Regions from separate parts of the Serratia plymuthica genome, predicted to be linked through region 3. Evidence: predicted binding sites of a transcription regulator. Region 3 holds the regulator's gene; each other region holds the start of a gene.
What was found. Region 3 encodes PurR, which represses purine synthesis genes. Its sites were predicted from a motif close to CANGCAAACGTTTGCNTG; they were not measured.
Positions count from the first base shown of each region.

Region 1: the regulator PurR is predicted to act here: its motif matches at 5,140-5,157, upstream of JK621_RS07300 (amino acid aminotransferase).
Region 2: the regulator PurR is predicted to act here: its motif matches at 4,204-4,221, upstream of purL (phosphoribosylformylglycinamidine synthase).

Region 1 is NZ_CP068771.1:1,546,527-1,554,445, reverse strand. It holds gene JK621_RS07320 (GGDEF domain-containing protein) at 1-481, shown strand, start outside; gene pncB (nicotinate phosphoribosyltransferase) at 736-1,941, shown strand; gene asnS (asparagine--tRNA ligase) at 2,168-3,568, shown strand; gene ompC (porin OmpC) at 3,869-4,978, shown strand; gene JK621_RS07300 (amino acid aminotransferase) at 5,223-6,413, shown strand; gene JK621_RS07295 (MBL fold metallo-hydrolase) at 6,483-7,130, opposite strand; gene JK621_RS07290 (YcbK family protein) at 7,196-7,744, opposite strand.
Region 2 is NZ_CP068771.1:4,690,672-4,698,590, reverse strand. It holds gene purL (phosphoribosylformylglycinamidine synthase) at 218-4,108, opposite strand; gene mltF (membrane-bound lytic murein transglycosylase MltF) at 4,387-5,847, shown strand; gene tadA (tRNA adenosine(34) deaminase TadA) at 5,848-6,354, opposite strand; gene JK621_RS21910 (DUF2157 domain-containing protein) at 6,538-7,590, shown strand; gene yfhb (phosphatidylglycerophosphatase C) at 7,674-7,919, opposite strand, start outside.
Region 3 is NZ_CP068771.1:2,022,013-2,029,931, reverse strand. It holds gene idi (isopentenyl-diphosphate Delta-isomerase) at 300-839, opposite strand; gene gloA (lactoylglutathione lyase) at 1,292-1,699, shown strand; gene rnt (ribonuclease T) at 1,779-2,468, shown strand; gene JK621_RS09680 (Grx4 family monothiol glutaredoxin) at 2,645-2,989, opposite strand; gene JK621_RS09675 (C40 family peptidase) at 3,404-4,222, shown strand; gene JK621_RS09670 (YnhF family membrane protein) at 4,425-4,514, opposite strand; gene purR (HTH-type transcriptional repressor PurR) at 4,839-5,864, shown strand; gene punR (DNA-binding transcriptional activator PunR) at 5,861-6,805, opposite strand; gene punC (purine nucleoside transporter PunC) at 6,928-7,919, shown strand, end outside.

The sequences.
Region 1 (7,919 bases), 480 kb from region 3:
TCTGACCAATATCTATAACCGCCGCAAGTTCTTCCGCGAATGCGAATCCCTGGCAGCGCGCAGCTACCCATTGGCCTTCTGTTTGATTGATATCGATAATTTCAAAAAACTGAATGACAACTACGGGCATGATATCGGCGACCGTGCACTGGTGGCCTTCGGCAAATTGCTGCAGGACGCCTTCCGCTCCAGCGACATTTTTTGCCGCTATGGCGGTGAAGAATTCGCCGTGATCCTCGGCAACTGCACGCTTGAGAATGCGCGAGAAATCATGTCCAAGCTGCGCGAGCGTACCCACCAGCTCGCCCTCACCCTCGACGACGGGCAAACCGTGAGTTTCACGACCAGTTGCGGTATTGCCCAGGTAAACAGCCTCGGGCTATTGCCGACGGCGATCAAACAGGCGGATGAAGCGCTCTATTTCTGCAAGAAAAACGGTAAGGATCGGATCAGCATTCACACGCCAACCGGTTTTATCTGAATTGTTGTTTAAAATAATTAACATTATAATTTTTATGACTAATTAGGCTAAGTCATTCACCTTACAGGCTTATCTGGCTTTTCTGCCGGAAACCTGACGGCAAGCCGACATAAAGGCACGTTTAATCCTCGACCCGCTCCGGCGATTTGTGGTGTGATGCAGCTTCAATAACAGGATAATCCGGGTATACTCGCTCAACTTTTTATGACTATCCGGATTTGGACTCGCGCCTGACGAGGATGCAGTAACGCGCTATGACTCAATACGCTTCCCCGATTTTGACATCGCTGCTTGATACTGACGCTTACAAGCTTCATATGCAGCAAGCCGTGTTCCATCGCTACCCCGCGATCAGCGTGGCGGCGGAATTTCGCTGCCGTGGTGATGAACTGCTGGGCGAATATGCCGACGAAATCCGTGCGCAAGTCGCGCTGATGAGCCAACTGGCGCTGACCGAGGCTGAATTTGGCTATCTTTCAGGGTTGCCTTTCTTCCGCCAGGACTACCTAAGCTGGTTGCGTGATTTCCGCTATGACCCGCAGCAGGTTCAGATCGACGATCGCGACGGCAGACTGCATATCCGCATTGCCGGCCCGTGGCGCGAAGTGATTTTGTGGGAAGTCCCCCTGCTGGCGGTGATCAGCGAAGTGGTGCACCGTCACCGCTCGCCGCAGGTCACGCCGGACATGGCGGTAGCGCATCTGCGCAGCAAACTGGCGCAGTTCAAAGCCGTGAGCGCCGATGTGGATATCTCCCGCTTCAAACTGATGGATTTCGGCACCCGCCGCCGCTTCTCCAAAAGCGTGCAGCAGGCGATCGTCAGCACGCTGAAAAACGAATTCCCTTACCTGGTCGGTACCAGCAATTACGATCTGGCGCATCAACTCGGCCTGACGCCAGTGGGCACCCAGGCGCATGAATGGTTCCAGGCGCATCAACAGATAAGCCCGGTGCTGGCCAACAGCCAGCGCGCAGCATTGCAGGCCTGGTTGGACGAGTACCCAGACCAGCTCGGCATCGCGCTGACCGACTGTATCGCCATGGACGCCTTCCTGCGCGATTTCGGCCCGCAGTTCGCGCCGCGTTATCAGGGGCTGCGCCATGACTCCGGCGACCCGTTTGAATGGGGTGAAAAAGCCATCGCGCATTACCAGAAATTGGGTATCGATCCGATGAGCAAAACGTTGGTGTTCTCCGACAACCTGGATCTGGACAAGGCATTGGCGCTTTATCGCCACTTCTATCAGCGCATCAACCTAGTATTCGGTATCGGCACGCGCCTGACCTGTGACATTCCGGGCGTGAAACCGCTGAATATCGTCATCAAACTGGTCGAATGCAAGGGCAAGCCGGTGGCTAAACTGTCCGACAGCCCGGGTAAAACCATCTGCCAGGATCAGGCCTTTGTGAAGGCGTTGCGCAAAGCCTTCGATCTGCCACTGGTGAAGAAAGCCAGCTAAGCGGCCAGCCGCTGCAAACGATAAAAAGCCGGCCGAAAACTTCAGGCCGGCTTTTTATCGTTTATTAAGACACTTTCCGTCGCTCCCTTTTCGCCCAGCCCCAAGAAATGTTGCACCAATCCGGCGATTTCTGCTTGTGCTCTGCATCGCGGCAAGTAACATAGCAGCATCCCCATATTGTTGGGTTGTAAGCTATTTCCAAACCAAATTATAAAGAGAGAAATCTATGAGCGTAGTGCCTGTAGTCGACGTACTGCAAGGCCGTGCTGCGGTTGACAGTGAAGTCACCGTACGCGGTTGGGTGCGTACCCGGAGAGATTCTAAAGCTGGTATCTCCTTCCTGGCCGTCTATGACGGTTCCTGCTTTGATCCGTTACAGGCCGTCGTTAATAATTCTCTGCCGAATTATCAGGATGAAGTGCTGCATCTGACCACCGGCTGTTCGATTGAAGTCACCGGCAAAGTCGTTGCCTCACCGGGCGAAGGCCAGAGTTTCGAACTGCAGGCGACCGCCATCAAAGTCGTTGGCTGGGTTGACGATCCGGACACTTACCCGATGGCGGCCAAGCGCCACAGCATCGAGTACCTGCGCGAGGTGGCTCACCTGCGCCCACGCACCAACCTGATCGGCGCCGTGGCCCGCGTGCGTCATACGCTGGCGCAGGCGATCCACCGTTTCTACCACGAGAACGGGTTCTTCTGGGTTTCCACCCCGCTGATCACCGCCTCCGATACCGAAGGCGCCGGCGAAATGTTCCGGGTTTCGACGCTCGACCTGGAAAACCTGCCGCGCACCGATAAAGGCGCGGTTGATTTCAGCCAGGACTTTTTCGGCAAAGAAGCTTTCCTGACCGTTTCCGGCCAGTTGAATGGCGAAACCTACGCCTGTGCGCTGTCGAAAGTGTATACCTTCGGCCCAACCTTCCGCGCAGAGAACTCCAACACCAGCCGCCACCTGGCGGAATTTTGGATGATCGAACCGGAAGTGGCGTTTGCCGATCTCGAAGACATCGCCGAACTGGCGGAAAAAATGCTGAAGTATGTGTTCCAGGCCGTATTGAACGAGCGTATGGATGACATGCAGTTCTTCGCCGAGCGTGTGGACAAAGATGCGATTGAGCGCCTGAAGCGCTTTGTTTCTTCCGATTTCGCCCAGGTAGATTACACCGAAGCGGTGGAAATCCTGATCGCCTCCGGCCAGACCTTCGAAAACCCGGTATCCTGGGGCATCGACCTGTCTTCCGAACATGAGCGTTATCTGGCCGAGAAACACTTTAAAGCGCCGGTGGTGGTGAAAAACTACCCGAAAGACATCAAAGCTTTCTACATGCGCATGAACGACGACGGCAAAACCGTCGCGGCCATGGACGTGCTGGCTCCTGGCATTGGCGAGATCATCGGTGGTGCCCAACGTGAGGAACGTTTGGACATATTGGATCAGCGCCTGGAAGCTATGGGTCTGAATAAAGAAGATTACTGGTGGTATCGTGATCTGCGTCGCTACGGCACCGTTCCTCATGCCGGTTTCGGTTTAGGCTTTGAACGTTTAATCGCCTATGTGACTGGCGTGCAAAACGTACGTGATGTCATTCCGTTCCCACGCACACCGCGTAACGCAAGCTTTTAATTAATCAGTCTAAACATTTCCAAATAATTTAGTTACAAAACCAGGGCCAGCTTTGCTGGCCCTTCGCATTTTTTAATATTGACCCGCGTCACAAAGTTCCCTAAACATTACATTTTGTTACATATACTTTCCTTTTGAAACCTCATTAGGACATTGGTAGCATTTTCGTTCTAGATTAACCCGCCTGCGAATGGAACACTGCGTGCAGACACAGGACGACACCAATCTATCTACAATAGTTCCAAAAGAATTATTGGCGGCAGTGGCAAAGGTGTCCGAATAACACCAATGAGGGTAATAATGATGAAGCGCAACATTCTTGCAGTGGTAATCCCGGCTCTGTTAGCTGCTGGTGCAGCAAACGCAGCTGAAATCTACAACAAAGACGGCAACAAGCTGGATCTGTACGGCAAAGTTGACGCACGCCACCAGTTTTCCGATAACAAAGGCGATGACGGCGATCAGACCTATGTTCGTTTCGGCTTCAAAGGTGAAACTCAGATTGCTGACCAACTGACCGGTTACGGCCAGTGGGAATACAACGTTCAGGCTAACCATGCTGAATCAGATGGCACCAAAGGCACCAAGACTCGTCTGGGCTTCGCAGGTCTGAAATTCGGTGACTACGGTTCATTCGACTACGGTCGTAACTACGGCGTACTGTACGATGTAGAAGCTTACACTGACCAACTGCCAGTGTTCGGCGATGATACCTTCTACAATAACGATAACTATATGACTGGTCGTGCTAATGGCCTGGCAACTTATCGTAACAACAATTTCTTCGGTCTGGTTGATGGCCTGAGCTTCGCGCTGCAATACCAAGGCAAAAACCAGAACGATCGTAGCGGCGAAGGCAAGCGTAACACCCAGAACGGTGACGGCTTCGGTATTTCTTCTGCCTACGACATCGGCGCTGGCGTGAGCATCACCGGTGCTTACTCTTCTTCGAACCGTACCGACGAGCAGAAAGCGATCCACAGCGGCAACAAAGCTGAATCTTACGCTTTCGGTGCTAAATACGATGCGAACAACGTTTACCTGGCTGCGATCTACGGTGAAACCCGTAACACCACGCCATTTGGTAACACCGATCAAGTTGCCGACAAAACTCAAAACATCGAGTTGGTTGCTCAGTATCAATTCGATTTCGGCCTGCGTCCATCCTTGGCATACCTGGAATCCAAAGGCAAACACCTGGATTCAGTATCAGGCAACGGTGCTAAGTTCTCTGGCGGCGATGCAGATTTGGTTAAATACATCTCTGTAGGCACCTACTACTACTTCAACAAAAACATGTCCACCTATGTTGATTACAAAATCAACCTGCTGGACGACACCGATTACACCAAAGCTGCCGGTGTCTCTACCGACAACATCGTTGGTGTTGGCTTGCAGTACCAGTTCTAATCTGATGGCTTAACGGCAACATTTTTGCCGAGTCAGTGAAAAAACAGGGCTTCGGCCCTGTTTTTTTTTTATGCCGCGAGTAACTTTTTATTCTGCCAACGCCCCCTTCTCCCTCATTTTTTATGCCGAACCAGCCCCCTTCACAAGATCGATGTGTTTTTCTCGCAAACGGTTGGCAAAGCGCATAACTGGCGCTACCCTGATGCTTCTGTCTGCTTAACTCCGAGCCATGGAAGCACCTGACATGTTTGAAAAAATCACTGCTGCACCCGCCGACCCAATCCTGGGTCTGACCGACATTTTCCGCGCGGACGCCCGCCCTAATAAAATCAATCTGGGTATTGGCGTTTACAAAGACGAAACCGGTAAAACGCCGGTGCTGACCAGCGTGAAAAAAGCTGAGCAATATCTGCTGGAAAATGAAACCACCAAAAACTATCTCGGCATTGAAGGTATCCCTGCGTTCGCCAACTGCACGCAAGAGCTGCTGTTCGGCAAACAAAGCCCAATCATCGCCGACAAGCGTGCACGTACTGCGCAAACACCTGGTGGCACCGGCGGCCTGCGTGTGGCAGCGGACTTTATCGCCAACCAGACCAGCGCAAAACGCATCTGGATCAGTAACCCAAGCTGGCCGAACCACAAAAACGTGTTCAGCGCCGTTGGCCTGGAAGTCCTGGAATACGCCTACTACGATGCCGCCAACCATGCGCTGGATTTCGATGGCCTGCTGAATAGCTTGAAACAGGCTCAGGCCGGCGATGTGGTGCTGTTCCACGGCTGCTGCCATAACCCGACCGGCATCGACCCTACCGCCGAGCAGTGGGCGCAGCTGGCAGAGCTGTCCGTCGCCAACGGCTGGTTGCCGCTGTTCGACTTCGCCTACCAGGGTTTTGCGAAAGGATTGGAAGAAGATGCGCAGGGCCTGCGTATTTTCGCCGCCAAACACCAGGAACTGATCGTCGCCAGTTCTTACTCGAAGAACTTCGGCCTGTACAATGAACGCGTCGGTGCCTGCACGATCGTAGCCGCCGATGCAGAAACCGCAGATCGCGCCTTCAGCCAGGTGAAAGCCGCTATTCGCGCCAACTACTCCAACCCACCGTCGCACGGTGCCGCCGTCGTGGCGACCATCCTGGGCGACGATGCGCTGCGTGCCTTGTGGGAACAGGAACTGACCGATATGCGTCAGCGTATCCATCGCATGCGTCAGCTGTTCGTCAATACGCTGCAAGAGAAAGGCGCAGAGCAGGACTTCAGCTTTATCATCAACCAGAACGGTATGTTCTCGTTCAGCGGGTTGAGCAAAGAGCAGGTGCTGCGCCTGCGCGAAGAGTTTGGCGTTTATGCGGTCAACTCCGGCCGCATCAACGTTGCGGGCATGACGCCGGACAATATGGCGCCGCTGTGCGAAGCCATCGTCGCCGTGCTGTAAAACGTTGCTGCTGCAAATACAAAAGGGGCGCTTTTAGCGCCCCTTAGTTATTTCTGCCGGGAAATAACCTTACCAAATAGCCGGCTCTTCGCGCAGGAACGGGTTGGTTTCACGCTCCTGACCAAAGGTGGACATGGGCCCATGGCCTGGAATAAACGCCATGTCATCGCCCTGCGGCAACAGCTTGGTACGAATAGAGTTAATCAGCGCCTGATGATCGCCACGCGGGAAATCGCTACGGCCTACACCGCCGTTAAACAGCACGTCGCCCACCAGCGCCAGCCGCGCCTTTTCATTAATAAAGACGATATGGCCAGGCGTGTGGCCAGGGCAATGCAACACGTTGAACGTCATCTCGCCCACCTGCACCTTGTCGCCTTCTTGCAGCCATTGGGTCGGCGTCAACGGCGCGCACTCTTCCAGCCCAAACATCCGGCTCTGCGCCGGCAAGCCGTCCAGCCAGAAAGCGTCTTCCTTATCCGGGCCGTAAATCGGTACCTGATAATGCTCAGCCAGTTCCGCTGCGGCACCTACATGATCGAGATGGCCGTGCGTCAGCAGGATCTGCGTGATCGTAACGCCCTGTTTCGCCACTTCGGCCTTCAATTTTTCTGCCTCGCCACCGGGATCGACCAATGCCGCCTGTCGCGTGCTTTCACACCAGATCAGGCTACAATTTTGACTGAAGGCGGTAACGGGAATAATTTGGTATTTCATAAGGCTCCAACGACAACAGCGCCACACCCTCGCAGGCTGGCGCTATTCACAATGGTGTACAGCGATTACCAGGTCCGCACCGGGCCGGTATCGATGTGTACAAAGTTGCTACGTGGGTAATATCCTACACCACCACCGCGCATTTTTAACGCCGCTTTACGGATATTACTCAACTGGATACCTTCGATATGGAAATCCATCGCCTGGCCTTTGGTGTGATAGCTGTGCTTGGCCACACCGCGGCTGCGCTCACGCAGCTCGTTGTTGGTATCCAGAGAACGGTAACCTGAAACCAACTGCACCGGCTTGTTGGTACCCAATAGACCTTGCAGACGATAGAGCTGATCAAACAGACGGGGATCGATCGGCTTAACCTTATTGGCGCGGTAATCACGGAAAAGATGATTAAGACGAACCAGCTCGTCTTTATTATAACCTTTCCCATCAAAGAATTCGGCCTTCAACGATTCGCCCGTATGCATGTTATTTACGACCAGAATACGTGGGCGTGAAGTAGAAAGGCTGGCAAAAGCCTGCCCAGGGAGCAGAGCTATACCCATGGCAGCGCTACCTAACGCCAGCCATTTACGGCGATGATGATCAATTTTGTCCATGTTTCTGTTAAACCCGGCAAGAATATCAAAATATATGCACAAAACAGCGCACTGCCCGAACCATAACCGCCCACACAGCCTGAGTCAACCCGTGATGTCCCGCGGTTTGCAGGCACCCACTGAATGAGTGCCTGCATCATGGTCCGATATTCAGACCGTTATTTATTTATAATTA
Region 2 (7,919 bases), 2.7 Mb from region 3:
CAGGCGTTTAAAAAACAACCACCCTGTCGTCAAAAACCGACAACTTAAGCCAATTAATTTTTCACTATTAAAAATCAATGAGTTAAGTGTCTCTTTTTAGAGACATGAAAAAGGTGCGCTGTCGCAAAATGCCGACAGCGGCAAACCGGTACCGGCGCAATAAGTAAAAAGGGGGCGCAATCTCTTGCGCCCCCTTTCGTTACCGCGCGGTAACCGCTTAGCCCAGTTGCTTGCGGGCGTTGCGGAACATGCGCATCCACGGGCTGTCTTCGCCCCACTCTTCCGGGTGCCATGAGTTGCTCACGGTACGGAATACGCGTTCCGGATGCGGCATCATCACCGTCGCGCGGCCGTTGCTGCTGGTCACTGCGGTGATGCCGTTCGGCGAACCGTTAGGGTTGGCTGGATAGGTTTCCGTTACCTGGCCGGCATTGTCCACAAAGCGCAATGCCACCAGACCACTGCTTTCCAGCGCCGCCAGGTGCACGGCATCGCGCACTTCAACGTGCCCTTCACCGTGGGATACGGCAATCGGCATTCGTGAACCTGTCATGCCCTGCATGAACAACGACGGGCTGGCCGCCACTTCCACCAGGCTGAAACGCGCTTCAAAACGATCCGACAGGTTGCGTACGAAACGCGGCCAGTGTTCGGCGCCGGGGATAAGATCGCGCAGGTTCGACATCATCTGGCAACCGTTGCACACGCCCAATGCCAGGGTCTGCGGACGGTGGAAGAAGGATTCGAATTCGTCGCGAACGCGGTCGTTGAACAGAATCGACTTCGCCCAGCCTTCGCCGGCGCCCAGTACGTCGCCGTAAGAGAAACCGCCGCAGGCAACCAGCGTATGGAAATCTTGCAGATCGCGACGCCCTTCCAGCAGATCGCTCATGTGAACGTCTACCGCATCGAAGCCGGCGCGGTGGAAGGCTGCCGCCATCTCAACGTGGGAGTTGACGCCCTGCTCGCGCAGCACCGCCACTTTAGGGCGTGCGCCCTTGGCGATGTAAGGCGCGGCAATGTCTTCTTCCGGCGCAAAGGTCAGCTTGACGTTCAGACCCGGGTCGCGCTCGTCCTGCTTGGCCTGGTGCTCCTGATCGGCGCATTCCGGGTTATCGCGCAGGCGTTGCATCTGCCAGGTGGTTTCCGCCCACCAGGTGCGCAGGGTGGCGCGGCTTTGGCTGTACAGCGCTTTGTCGCCCTGAGTAATGACAAAGCGATCGCCGGCCTGCACGCTGCCGATGTGGTGCACATTGTCCGTCAGGCCGTGTTGAGCAAACACCTGCCGTACCGCTTCAAGCCGGTCGGCTGTGACCTGAATCACCGCGCCCAGCTCTTCGTTGAACAGCGCTGCCAGCGCATCGTCGCCCAGCCCTTTGATATCCACGTTCACGCCGCAGTGGCCGGCAAACGCCATTTCCGCCAGCGTAACCAGCAGGCCGCCGTCGGAACGGTCGTGGTAAGCCAGCAGCGCGCGATCGGCCACCAGTTGCTGCATGGCGTTGAAGAAGCCTGCCAGCTGTTCTACATTGCGCACGTCGGCCGGCTTGTCGCCCAGTTGGCGGTAAACCTGCGCCAGTGCGGTAGCGCCCAGTGCGTTATGGCCGTTGCCCAGGTCGATCAACAACAGCGCACTGTCGCCCTTATCGGTGCGCAGTTGCGGCGTCACGGTATGACGAACGTCTTCCACGCGGGCAAAACCGGTGATCACCAGCGACAGCGGCGAGGTCATTTCGCGCTGCTCTGCGCCTTCCTGCCAGCGGGTTTTCATCGACATCGAGTCTTTGCCCACCGGAATGGTGATGCCCAGCGCCGGGCAAAGCTCTTCGCCCACCGCTTTCACCGCGGCATACAGGCCGGCGTCTTCACCCGGGTGACCGGCTGCCGCCATCCAGTTAGCGGAAAGCTTCACGCGCTTGAGCGAACCGATTTCGGTCGCTGCCAGGTTGGTCAACGCTTCCCCTACCGCCAGGCGGCCGGAGGCGGCGAAGTCCAGCAAGGCAACCGGCGCACGTTCGCCGATCGACATCGCTTCACCATAGTAGCTGTCCAGGCTGGCGGTGGTCACCGCGCAGTCGGCTACCGGGATCTGCCACGGGCCAACCATCTGGTCGCGTGCCACCATGCCGGTTACGGTGCGGTCGCCGATGGTGATCAGGAAGGTTTTCTCTGCCACCGCCGGCAAATGCAGAACGCGTTTTACCGCATCCTCCAGGGTGATATTCGCGCGTTGGATCGGTTCGCCCTTGACCTGCAGGCTGGTCACGTCACGCGTCATTTTCGGCGTTTTGCCCAGCAGCACGTCCAGCGGCATGTCGATCGGTTGATTGTCGAAATGGCTGTCGTTCAGCGTCAAATGCAGCTCTTCGGTGGCTTCGCCGATCACCGCATAAGGTGCGCGCTCACGGCGGCAAATTTCGTCAAACTGCGCCATCTGCGCCGGCGCAATCGCCATCACATAGCGCTCCTGCGATTCGTTGCACCACACTTCCAGCGGGCTCATGCCCGGCTCGTCGTTAAGGATATCGCGCAGTTCGAAACGGCCGCCGCGGCCACCGTCGCTGACCAGTTCCGGCATGGCGTTAGACAGACCGCCGGCACCCACGTCGTGGATAAACAGAATCGGGTTTTGTTCGCCCAACTGCCAGCAGCGGTCGATCACTTCCTGACAGCGGCGTTCCATTTCCGGGTTGTCGCGCTGCACCGAGGCGAAGTCCAGATCGGCATCGGACTGGCCGGACGCCATGGAAGAAGCCGCGCCGCCGCCCAGGCCGATATTCATCGCCGGGCCGCCGAGCACCACCAGCTTGGCGCCCACGGTGATTTCACCCTTCTGCACGTGATCGGCGCGGATGTTGCCGATACCGCCCGCCAACATGATGGGCTTGTGGTAGCCGCGCAGCTCGACGCCGTTGTGGCTGTTGACCTGCTCTTCATAAGTACGGAAGTAGCCTACCAGCGCAGGACGCCCGAATTCGTTGTTGAACGCCGCACCGCCCAATGGGCCGTCGGTCATGATATCCAGTGCGGTAACGATGCGCTCCGGTTTGCCGAAGTCCTGCTCCCACGGCTGTTCGAAACCGGGAATACGCAGATTGGAAACCGAGAAGCCCACTAGGCCCGCCTTGGGCTTGGCGCCGCGGCCGGTGGCGCCTTCGTCACGGATCTCGCCGCCGGAACCGGTAGCGGCGCCCGGCCATGGGGAGATCGCCGTCGGGTGGTTATGGGTTTCCACCTTCATCAGGATATGCGCGTCTTCCTGATGGTAGTCATACTGGCCGTTTTCCGGCGCGGCGAAGAAACGGCCGACCTGAGAACCTTCCATGACCGCCGCGTTGTCTTTATAAGCAGAGAGTACGTAATCCGGCGTCTGCTCGAAGGTGTTTTTGATCATTTTGAACAGCGATTTGGGTTGCTGTTCGCCGTCGATGATCCAGTCGGCGTTGAAAATCTTGTGGCGGCAGTGCTCGGAGTTGGCCTGCGCGAACATATAGAGTTCGATATCCGTCGGGTTGCGCCCCAGACCGGTAAAGGCATTCAGCAGATAGTCGATTTCATCCTGCGCCAGTGCCAGCCCCAGCTTGAGGTTGGCCTGTTCCAGCGCGCTGCGCCCTTCTCCCAGCACGTCCACCGCCTGGTACGGCGCCGGTTGATGCTGAGCAAAAAGCTGTTCTGCCTGCTGCAGTTCGCTGAATACCGTTTCCATCATGCGATCGTGCAGCAACGCGGCAAGCTGTTGCCACTGCGCTTCGGTCAGCGTCGGCGCCTTGACGTAAAACGCCAGGCCGCGCTCCAGCCGCACCACTTGCTTCAAACCGCAGTTGTGGGCGATATCGCTGGCTTTGGAAGACCAGGGTGAAATGGTACCCGGACGCGGCGTCACCAACAGCAGGCGGCCTTCAGGGGCATGTTCGGCGAGAGAGGGGCCATACTTGAGCAGGCGCGTGAGCTTGCCATGCTCTTCGGCACTTAGCGGTGCATTAACATCGGCAAAGTGGACGTACTCGGCGTAGATATCACTGACCGGAAGTTGAGCGTCCTGACAGCGGGACAGCAGTTTGGTAATACGAAAAGCCGACAAAGCGGGCGAACCACGCAGTATTTCCATAATCAAAGTTCTCTCGTCTTCGAAGCAACTGACTTCAGCACTTCTTTGGGCGCAACAGGGGAAAACGCGCGTCATTATAGAGAATCTGCGCCGCCGACGAAACCGTTTGCGCAGCTATTATTGATAAAAGCTGTTCGCCCCCTCGAATTGTCATAACGTGTCAATAAAGTTGCACGCTGGCGTTTTGTTGCGCAAAATGCTCCCGCACTGGTGATTTAACCATAAGAAAAGACTGACCCCCGGTCACCGGAGCACCCGTACCACCACTGGATAACTATTTGAAACGCCTAAAAATAAACTACATTCTCATCGGTGTTGTTACCTTGCTTCTGGCGCTCGCCCTGTGGCCCAACATTGCCTGGCGCGGTGGCCAGGGAGGGCAGCTCGAAGAGATCAAATCCCGTGGCGAGCTGCGTATCAGTACGCTGAACACGCCGCTAACCTATTTCACCACCAAACAGGGGCCGGGTGGGCTCGATTACGAACTGGCGAAGCGCTTCGCCAACTACCTGGGCGTGAAGCTGGTGGTGATCCCGCACAACAATATCAATGACCTGTTTGACGATCTGGACGATGACGACACCGATCTGCTGGCCGCCGGCCTGATCTACAACCAGGATCGCCTCAGCCGCGCACGCACCGGTCCGGCCTATTATTCCGTATCCCAGCAGTTGGTCTATCGCCTGGGCACCCCACGGCCAAAAACCTTTGCCGATATTAAAGGCAAGCTGGCGGTCGCCTCCGGTTCCGCGCACGTCAGCACGCTGAAGCAGCTTAAGCAAAGTAAATTCCCGGACCTCAGTTGGGAAGCCTCCAGCGACCTGACCTCCAAAGAGCTGCTGGAACAGGTGGCCGACGGCAAGCTCGACTATACCCTCGGCGACTCCGTGACTATCGCCCTGCTGCAGCGCATCCATCCGCAACTGGCGGTCGCGTTCGACGTCACCGATGAAGAGCCGGTCACCTGGTATCTGAAGCGCGGCAACGACGACAGCCTGTATGCGGCGATGCTGGATTTCTATAGCCAGATGGTAGACGACGGCACGCTGGCGCGGCTGGAAGAGAAGTATCTCGGCCACGTCGGCAGCTTCGATTACGTCGATACCAGAACCTTCCTGTCGGCCATCGACTCGGTGCTGCCGACCTTCCGCTCGCTGTTTGAAAAATACGCCAATGAGATCGACTGGAAATTGCTGGCGGCCATCGCCTATCAGGAGTCGCACTGGAACCCGCAGGCCACCTCCCCTACCGGCGTACGCGGCCTGATGATGCTGACGCGGGCCACCGCCGACGGCCTGGGGGTCAACGATCGTCTGGATCCCGAGGAAAGCATTCAGGGCGGCGCACTTTACCTGCAAAGGCTGATGGCCAAGGTGCCCGACAGCGTGCCGGAAGACGAACGCATCTGGTTCTCGCTGGCGGCGTACAACATGGGCTGGGGCCATATGCTCGACGCCCGCAAGCTGACCAAAATGCAAAAAGGCAACCCGGACAGCTGGGTGGACGTCAAACAGCGCCTGCCGATGCTCAGCCAAAAACGTTATTACCCGCAGTTGACCTACGGCTATGCGCGCGGACGCGAAGCTTATAACTACGTGGAAAACATTCGCCGCTATCAGGTCAGCCTGGTCGGCTATCTGCAAGAAAAAGAGAGGAAGGCGGCGCAGGAAGCGGCCGAACAGGAGGCGTTAGGGAAAGGCTATCCGGTCGTTATACCGGAACTGGCGCTTAACCACTGATTACTCCGGCTTATCCGCCGCGCGCTGCGCCAGCTTAAGCGCTTTTTTCTGCTCGCGGCGCAGGCGGAAAAAGTTGCTCAGCGTCGCGGCGCATTCGTCCGCCAGCACGCCTGAAGCGATCTCCACCTGATGGTTCATGCCGGGATGGCGCAAAATATCCACCAGCGACCCTGCCGCACCGGTTTTCACATCGGCCGCGCCATACACCAGCCGACGAATGCGGCTGTGAACCATTGCGCCGGCGCACATCACGCACGGCTCCAGGGTGACATACAACGTGGCATTCAACAGGCGATAGTTCTGTAACACCGCTCCGCCCTGCCGCAGCGCCATGATCTCCGCATGCGCGGTAGGATCGTGGCGGCCAATCGGCCGGTTCCAGCCTTCGCCAATCACCTGATTGTCCAGCACCAGCAGCGCACCCACCGGCACCTCGCCTTCTTCCTGAGCACGCTGGGCAAGCAGCAACGCCTGACGCATCCAGTATTCATCGTTATATTCAGTCATCGCATAATTCCTCGTGCGCTTTTGCGGCGGGCATTATACACAGTAGGTGCGCCGCATGCTGCGCCCGCGTTAACCGGAGTGAATATATTCGCCCCTGCCGACCGGGAACGGCGTCGAGCGCTGCGGCTTGAAATGCGACGGGTATATACTGAACGAATAGCGATGTTATCAGGGATAAGAAACATGAAATTCAGCAAGAAGAACGCCGCCGTGGTACGCAAAGCCCTGAACGGCTGGGTCGGCGAAGGCGCGCTGACGGCGCAACAGCAAGAACAGTTGTTGCAGCATGTGGAAGTGCAGCCTTTCGACTGGCGGCGGCTGGCGCGTTATACCTTTCTCGCCGCACTGGCCTCGCTGGTCATTGCCATCACCAGCCTGTTCGCCGACAGCGCTCTGTTGGACTGGCTGAGCGGCTTGTTCCGCTTCGATGCGCCGGTTCGCATGGCGATGGCCGGCATACTGGCCGCGCTGGCCTATATCTGGGCCTTGCGCCGTCGTCGCCGTCATCCGGAAAAACGCTACGGTAATGAGGCCGCGCTGTTCATCGCCGTGCTCTTCACCGCCTGCGCTCTGTGGCAAATGGGCGTCTGGCTGGACAACGGCAGTGGCCGGGTTTCATTGCTGCTGATGTTCGCCGCTCTGCTTTACGGCGTGATTGGCTGGTTCAGCCGCTCCGGGCTGGTGTGGTGGTTTGCCCTGCTGTCGCTCGGCAACGCCTTCGGCGTCGAAACCGGCTACCTTTCCGGCTGGGGCGCTTACTGGCTGGGCATGAGCTTCCCGATTCGCTTTATCGCCTTCGGCGCTGTCCTGATCGCCGCAGCATTGCTGCTGCAACCGCTGCTTGCACGGCGTGGGCTGGAGCGGGTTTCGCTGGCGATGGGGCTGCTGTATTTGTTTATCGCCCTGTGGCTGCTGTCGATCTTCGGCAATTACGGCGATCTTGACAGCTGGTATAGCGTGCGCCAGATCGAACTGTTCCACTGGAGCCTGCTGTTCGGCATCGCCGCCGCAGTGGTCATCTGGTTGGGGCTGAAACGTGACGACGCCATGCTGCGCGGATTCGGTCTGACCTTCCTGTGCATCAACCTTTATACCCGCTTCTTCGAGTTTTTCTGGGACAGCATGCCCAAGGCGATCTTCTTTGTGGTGCTCGGTCTGAGCCTGTGGGCGTTGGGGCACTATGCAGAGAAGATATGGCAACTGGGACGCAAGTCGCACGATCTGACCGATGATTAAGGCGTTATGAGTGCGGTCTGTCACGCTGCAATTCGAAAACCAGAGGAATATAAACGGCAAAGGGCGGAAATCCGCCCCTTTGCTTACTCCAACTGCTGCAACTCCCCCAGCTTGCTGACCCGCCAGCGGTGCTCGCAAAAGTACAGCAGCGGATTGTCCTGCTTGCTGTCACTGTAACCGCTGTACAGCCTGAGCGGCGCGCCGAGACGCTGTTCCAGTTGCGTCACTTTCTGGACGCCGAGACAGCGCATGGCCAACACCCAGCCGCCGTGACGGCGCACAATGCGGCTGCCGACCAGGCGCACCCGCGACAGGAAAGCGGAGTCCCG
Region 3 (7,919 bases):
GCTGTGCTAAAGGTGTCCTGGGGGATTCATCCCGTCCTGGAAAACCGGAAACGCCCCTCTTTTGACGCAGGTCGCTCATCTGTTCGCGTCTATCGGTACTCGTTTTGTGCGGATGGCATTGATGGCCGAGGTTCGAAGCCAAATGGCCACCATTTTTTGCAATGCCGAATAATAAAACGCTCGGAGTTCATTCACAGCCTGTGCCAATTACTCACGGGTTAATTCCCGCCAATCAATCGGAAAATTAATTAAACCCGGCAACGAACCCATATTATCCCCCGTCGTTTAAGACTTTTTCATTAGCGGGAGGCGATTTTTGCCCAACCTTCCAGCGTATCTGAATGGGTGTTTTTTATTATTTCTTTGAACCATACGGTGAAAGAGTCAGGATTAGTCGCTACTTTATCGGCTATTTGCCGAATACCGATCCACGCCCAGCCATCGACTTCCTCAGGATTAACCTGCAGTTGGCCATCAAACAATCCAACAAAAATATGGTCAAATTCATGCTCAATTAAATCGCCCGGCACTTCCGCATGGTAGGTAAAACTGGAAACCTTCCGTAACCGAGTGCTAAAACCCATCTCTTCCTGTAGCCTTCGCTGCGCCGCAGCCTGGGTGGCCTCTCCCCAGCGCGGGTGCCCGCAACAGCTGTTGGTCCACAACCCAGCCGAATGATATTTGCTGCGCGCTCTTTGCTGCAGCAACAATTGACCTTTACTATCAAATATAAATATCGAAAATGCACGATGTAATAACCCCTGTTGATGAACAGATAGTTTCCCTTCAGAACCAATAGAATTATCTTTTTTATCAACCAGAATCAGCATTTCTTCCATAGCAAAGACCTTTCAAACGGGTATGCCCGCACTGAAACCACAGTTATATTACTAAAGTCTATTTTTGATTTTTGTCAAATCCCCATAATTCAATGCAGGTTTCCATTTACTTTAAAAACAGCATCGCTTTAGATTGCCACAGCCAAAAATATAATAAATGCAATTATTTAACACCCCATGCCTATTAGCGTCAAAATCAGAACAATCAATAAAAATGGCGATAAGGAATTTTATATTTTAATAAAATCAGCAAGCTAGTTGTACACTAATGGGTTTCCAAAATAGCTCTTATAAAAAAGATTTTTTAGCCTGAAACATCATCATTTCGTGACTGCGTCACATCCCCCCTTTTCCCGTCCCTGGCTCGCGTTGTAATGCCTTACGTGACAACGCTATACTGGGTGGCTTAACTCCATTCGCCGTTGATGACGGCACACCCAATCAGAGGAATTATGCGCTTACTCCATACCATGATCCGCGTCGGTGACCTGCAACGCTCCATCGACTTCTATACCAAGGTATTAGGCATGCGCCTGCTGCGCACCAGCGAGAACCCTGAATACAAATACTCGTTGGCATTTGTCGGTTATACCGATGAAAGCGAAGGCGCAGTGATTGAGCTGACCTATAACTGGGGCACCGATAGCTACGAGATGGGCACCGCGTTCGGCCATCTGGCACTGGGCGTCGACGATGTGGCCGCCACCTGCGACAGCATTCGTAACGCCGGCGGTAAAGTGAGCCGTGAAGCCGGCCCGGTCAAAGGCGGCACCACGATTATCGCCTTTGTCGAAGATCCGGACGGCTACAAGATCGAACTGATCGAGAACAAACATGCCGGTCAGGGTCTCGGCCACTGAGACCGATAAGGGGCGCTTTCGGCGCCCTTCTTGTTATGCCTGCGATAACCGCCTGCAACCGGGCGCAAAATTTGCCATAATGCGCGCTGTATTCGATGAAGATAAGAAACTGATGGCCGAAAAAAGTGATCTTAACGCCCTGAGTGGTCGTTTTCGTGGGTTTTATCCCGTAGTTATAGATATAGAAACCGCCGGATTTAATGCCAAAACCGACGCGCTGCTGGAGATTGCCGCCGTTACGTTAAAAATGGACGAAGAAGGCTGGTTGCAGCAGGATGAAACCCTGCACTTTCACGTTGAACCTTTTGAAGGCGCCAACCTGCAACCCGAAGCGCTGGCATTCAACGGTATCGATCCCCATAACCCGCTGCGTGGCGCAGTCAGTGAATACGACGCGCTGCACAGCATTTTTAAAGCGGTGCGTAAAGGCATCAAGGATCGCGGCTGTAACCGGGCGATTATCGTGGCGCACAACGCCAATTTTGATCACAGCTTTCTCATGGCCGCAGCGGAGCGCGCAAGTCTGAAGCGCAATCCTTTCCACCCGTTCGCCACCTTTGACACCGCAGCGCTGAGCGGGCTGGTGTTGGGGCAAACCGTGTTGGCCAAAGCCTGTATTGCCGCCAATATTCCGTTCGACAGCACTCAGGCGCATTCGGCCCTGTACGACACCGAACAAACGGCTCAACTGTTCTGCGAACTGGTTAACCGCTGGAAACGCCTTGGCGGATGGCCACTGGCCATCGGTGATACTGACACTACCCTATAGCTTTCAAGTTGCAGCCAGGCGCCCACCCCAGGCGCTTGCTTCAGTAAGTCATTGGGGGGAACTAGTGCAGGTAACAACGCTGCAGCTTGAAAGATGACGGGTATAAACTACAAATAAATCGGGCGGCCCAGTAGCACTGGCACCGCCCGATGTCTTCTGGCAATAAACCCGAGCCGTTATGGCTGCTGGTCTTCTTGCTCTTTATACTTCTCTGCAGTTTCTTTGATCAACTGCTGCAGTTCGCCGCGCTGATACATCTCCATGATGATATCGCAGCCGCCTACCAGCTCACCGTCTACCCACAACTGCGGGAAAGTCGGCCAGTTGGCGTATTTCGGCAACTCGGAACGGATATCCGGGTTCTGCAGAATATCAACGTAGGCAAAGCGTTCGCCACAGGCAGACAGCGCCTGCACCGCTTGCGCAGAGAAACCGCAGTTTGGCAATTTCGGTGAACCTTTCATGTACAGCAGAATAGGGTTCTCACCGATCTGCTGTTGAATTTTTTCAATCGTCGTCATTTATCGCTTCCTCAAGCCACATCTCATGGCTACAACATGCATCACACTGGCTATTGTAGCGGCTGGAACAGTCGCAAGAAAACGCCATCTTTTGCAAGGGCATTTCCCCGTTGCCAATCGCGTCTCACCGGCCAGGCCATTCCGGTTAAAACATACGCTCAGAATAACATTTTTAATCCGACCATTTCACTAATATATTTTTCCGCCGCACAGCCCCATTTAATAATTCCCGCAGCGGCAAAAGGCGATTTTTTATACATCAATGGATTGATTTTTCAGCAAAAAAATTGTCGTTAACGTTTTCTCACAATATGGATTATCATTTATGAGTTCTTCGCTGTTTTATATGGCGAAATTGGGGAATACTGTCATTCTTTCGATATCTGTTCCGGGGCCAAGGTTGGTAACGTCGACATGCGTTTAATTCTTACGCTTTTTGTGCTGTTGTTTACACAGCTATTCTTAAATCTGGCGCACGCTGCGCCACAGGCGCGTGTTGCCGCCGAGCAGCGCAAAAGCCACGTTAATGAAGCTCGTCCGGATGACCGCAAGAAAAAGAAAGCGGCAAAGGCCAGCAAAAAAGTGAAAGTCACTGCTACGCCAAAAACTGCCAAGGTTTCCAAAGCCAAAACAGAAAAAACCGCTAAAAAGATCGTTAGCGCCAAATCGAAACACTCAACCCAGAAAATAGCCAAAATCAAAGTAACCCCACCGAAAAAGGGCTACAAAAAAGGCTATGGCCGCCATCGGGAAGCCGGTATGGCCACCGCCAAACTGGTGCGTGACGATAAGCCATTGAAACTCAGCCCGGCGCACAAAAAGCGCTATCAGCACGCCAAGCAAACCGCCATGGCCAAGCTGATGGATCAAATGGGCAAACCTTATCGCTGGGGCGGCACCTCGCCAAGAACCGGTTTCGACTGCAGCGGCCTGATTTATTACGCCTATAAAGACGTCGTGAAAATCAAGATGCCGCGTACCGCCAACGAAATGTATCACCTGCGCGATGCGGCGCCGATCAAGAAAAACGAACTGGAAAGCGGTGACCTGGTGTTCTTCCGCATCAACAACCGCGGCATGGCCGATCATGTCGGCGTCTATCTGGGCAACGGCAAATTCATTCAGTCACCGCGTACCGGCGAGGAAATCCGTATCAGCCAGTTGGACAACGACTACTGGCAAAACCACTATATCGGCGCACGCCGTGTAGTAACGCCGAAAACCATTCGATAATATCCTCCGCGGCTGGCGCTCTCCCGCCGGCCGCCCTCCTCGCAAGCGACGCCTTCTGTGCTTTCACCGCGCTCTGAGAACAGTTTTGCGAACCCGCAGGTGAAATTTCCGGGCATTGGTGTGGCTGGAGGCTTGCAAGAAGACGTAATGGCAGGAAAACGCGAACAGGCGCAGCGAGCTGCGCCTGTGTTACAACCGGGGATCAGTTCAACGCCGCAGTGAAGCTAAAAGCAATAATAACGGCCAGCGCGCACACAGTCGTGAACAGTGACATTTTCAGATCGGTATCCATTACAACTCCTTTTCAGACGGGATTTCCCAAGGGTAAAAGGCACACAATTAATGCGTCAACCCATTTTCCCACAGTTAGACAATAAAATCTTGTTATCATTTCCCGGTTTATAATACTGATTACCTCTTCCACTTTGGCTCAATATGGGACAAAATTCGCAGTTCACAACTGCGTACCGGCAAAAATGCCCCTCCTGACCAAGCGCTGACGACTTCAACACACTAAAAACTCAGCTTCGTTTATTTGGAAGAAGGATCTACGCAGGCAAACGATTAACATCACACTTACATGCTGCAACATGTGAGTTCAGGAGTCATTCTTTACATGGCAACGATTAAAGATGTGGCCAAACGCGCTGGCGTTTCCACCACCACCGTTTCGCACGTCATCAATAAGACTCGTTTCGTCGCCGAAGAGACCAAAGCGGCCGTTGGGGCCGCGATCAAAGAGCTGCACTATTCTCCCAGCGCCGTGGCGCGCAGCCTGAAGGTCAATCACACCAAATCTATTGGCCTGCTGGCCACCTCCAGCGAAGCGCCCTATTTCGCCGAAGTGATCGAGGCGGTGGAAAACAGCTGCTACAGCAAAGGCTATACGCTGATCCTGTGTAATTCGCACAATAACCTGGACAAGCAACGCGCTTATCTGGCGATGCTGGCGCAAAAACGCGTCGACGGCCTGCTGGTGATGTGCTCTGAATACCCGGATCAATTGCTGGGGATGCTGGAAGATTACCGTAATATCCCCATGGTGGTCATGGACTGGGGCGCCGCACGCGGTGATTTTACCGATACCATCATCGATAACGCCTTCGAAGGCGGTTATCTGGCCGGCCGCTATCTGATCGAGCGTGGTCACCGCGATATTGGCGCCATTCCGGGCCAGTTGGCGCGCAATACCGGCGGCGGCCGCCATCAGGGCTTTTTGAAAGCCATGGAAGAAGCCAATATCGAGGTGCGCGACGAGTGGATTGTTCAGGGCGACTTCGAACCGGAATCCGGCTACAAGGCCATGCATCAGATATTGTCGCAGAAACAACGCCCGACGGCGGTATTCTGCGGCGGCGACATCATGGCGATGGGCGCTATCTGCGCCGCCGATGAACTGGGGCTGCGAGTACCGCAGGACATTTCAGTCATCGGCTACGATAACGTGCGCAACGCGCGCTATTTCACCCCGGCGCTGACGACGATCCACCAGCCCAAAGAGCGTTTGGGTGAGATGGCGTTCACCATGCTGCTGGATCGCATCATCAGCAAGCGTGAAGAGTCGCAGGTCATTGAAGTGCATCCGAAGCTGGTTGAACGCCGCTCGGTCGCCGACGGCCCCTTTATCGATTACCGCCGCTAGTCGCCAGCGCCGGGAACCAAGGCGGTTTCCGGCGCCACTTCGCTCAGCCATTCCTGGTTCAAGGTTTCACTGTCCCCCAGGTAGTCCAGTAACCAGGCCATCGCCGGCGATGGGGTATTCTGCTGCCAGGTCAGGCAGCATGGGCTGGCGGGAAACGGCTGTTGCAGTTGCAGCGCCACCAACTCGCCGCGTTGTACCAACGGCAGCACCTGATGCGCCGGCATCATGCCGACACACAAGCCAGCGCACAAGCAATCCACCGCCGATGCCCAATCCGGCACCACCAACCGCCGCTGGTTGTCCAGCGTCCAGGTGACCCGTTTGGGCAGATTGCGCGAGGTATCCTCCAGACACAGGGAAGGAAAAGGCCGGAGCTGATCGTCGTTCAGCAGGCCCTCCAACGCCGCCAATGGATGCTGCGGGCTGGCGACACACAACCAGCGCATATCGCCCATGTCACGAAAGGCAAAACCGCCGCCGACAGGCACCGCTCGCGTAGCGCCGATCGCCATATCGGCGCGGCCGTCCACCAACGCATCCCAGACGCCGTTAAACACTTCCGGTTGGATCAGCAGCTCAACATCGGGGAAATGGCGGTAAAAATCCAACACCAGCTGTCGGCTGCGCTGCGGCTTGACGATGATATCCACCGCAATTTTTAATTGGCCGCGCCAACCATTGGCCACCTGCTGGCACTGCCTGCGCGTGTCGAGCATTTTTTTGATGACACCGCGCGCCTCCTGAATAAATAACAGGCCGGCCGGCGTCAGTTCTACATCACGATGACGCCGTTCAAATAACGGCACCGCCAACCATTGTTCCAGTTGCCGAACGGTATAGCTCACCGCCGAAGGCACCCGGTGCAGTTCCTGCGCCGCCGCGCTGAAGCTGCCGGTGCGGGCGACCGCGTCCACGACATCAAGAGAATATTCAGACCACATGGTTTGCCTTCAATTTTTTTAACAGCACTTCGCAAATATTACCGTTTCACAAGCAGAGATCCAGCCGGATACACTTGCCGGCGCTAAAAACCTGCGACAATAAAATATTAATGAGAAATACCATGCGAAATTCCTTTGGTTTTATGTTCTATCTTGCCGGCCTGAGCATGCTGGGTTACCTGGCCACCGACATGTATCTGCCCGCCTTTGGCGCCATGCAGCTGGATCTGCAAATTTCCGCCGGTGCAATCAGCGCCAGCCTGAGCATTTTCCTGGCCGGTTTTGCCTTTGCTCAACTGCTCTGGGGGCCGCTCTCCGATAATTTGGGCCGTAAACCCGTGCTGCTGATTGGCCTGGCGCTGTTTGCCCTGGGCTGCCTCGGCATGCTGTGGGTACAGAATGCCGTCCAGTTGTGGTCATTGCGCTTTATTCAGGCGATCGGCGTGTGCTCAGCCGCCGTCACCTGGCAAGCGTTGGTCATTGACCGCTACCGTGAAGGCAAGGCCAATCGCGTATTCGCCACCATTATGCCGCTGGTGGCACTTTCGCCAGCGCTGGCGCCGCTGGTCGGCGCCTGGCTGCTGAACCACATGGGATGGCGGGCAATTTTCGCCGTTCTGCTGGGTATCACCGTCATTTTGCTGCTGCCTACGCTGTTACTGAAGGAAAGCGCCAAAAGCGCGCCATTGGCCACTCGGAAAAACACCCTGAGCTTCTTCCAACTGCTGAAATCGCCGGTATTCAGCGGTAACGTCACCATCTTTGCCGCCTGCTCTGCCGGCTTTTTTGCCTGGCTCACCGGCTCGCCGTTTATTCTTGGCGATATGGGTTACAGCCCCAATGACATTGGCCTGAGCTATGTCCCGCAGACGCTGGCATTCTTATTGGGCGGTTACGGTTGCCGTACGGCGTTAAATCGCATCAATGGCAACACCCTGCTGCCGTGGCTGCTGGTAGGTTATGGCATCAGCATGGTGGCGTTATATCTGGTAGCAACAATGACCGAGCCTACGCTGACCACATTATTGATTCCATTCTGTCTAATGGCGCTGGTCAACGGAGCCTGCTACCCGATCGTAGTGGCGAATGCGTTGATGCCCTTCCCGGAAGGCAC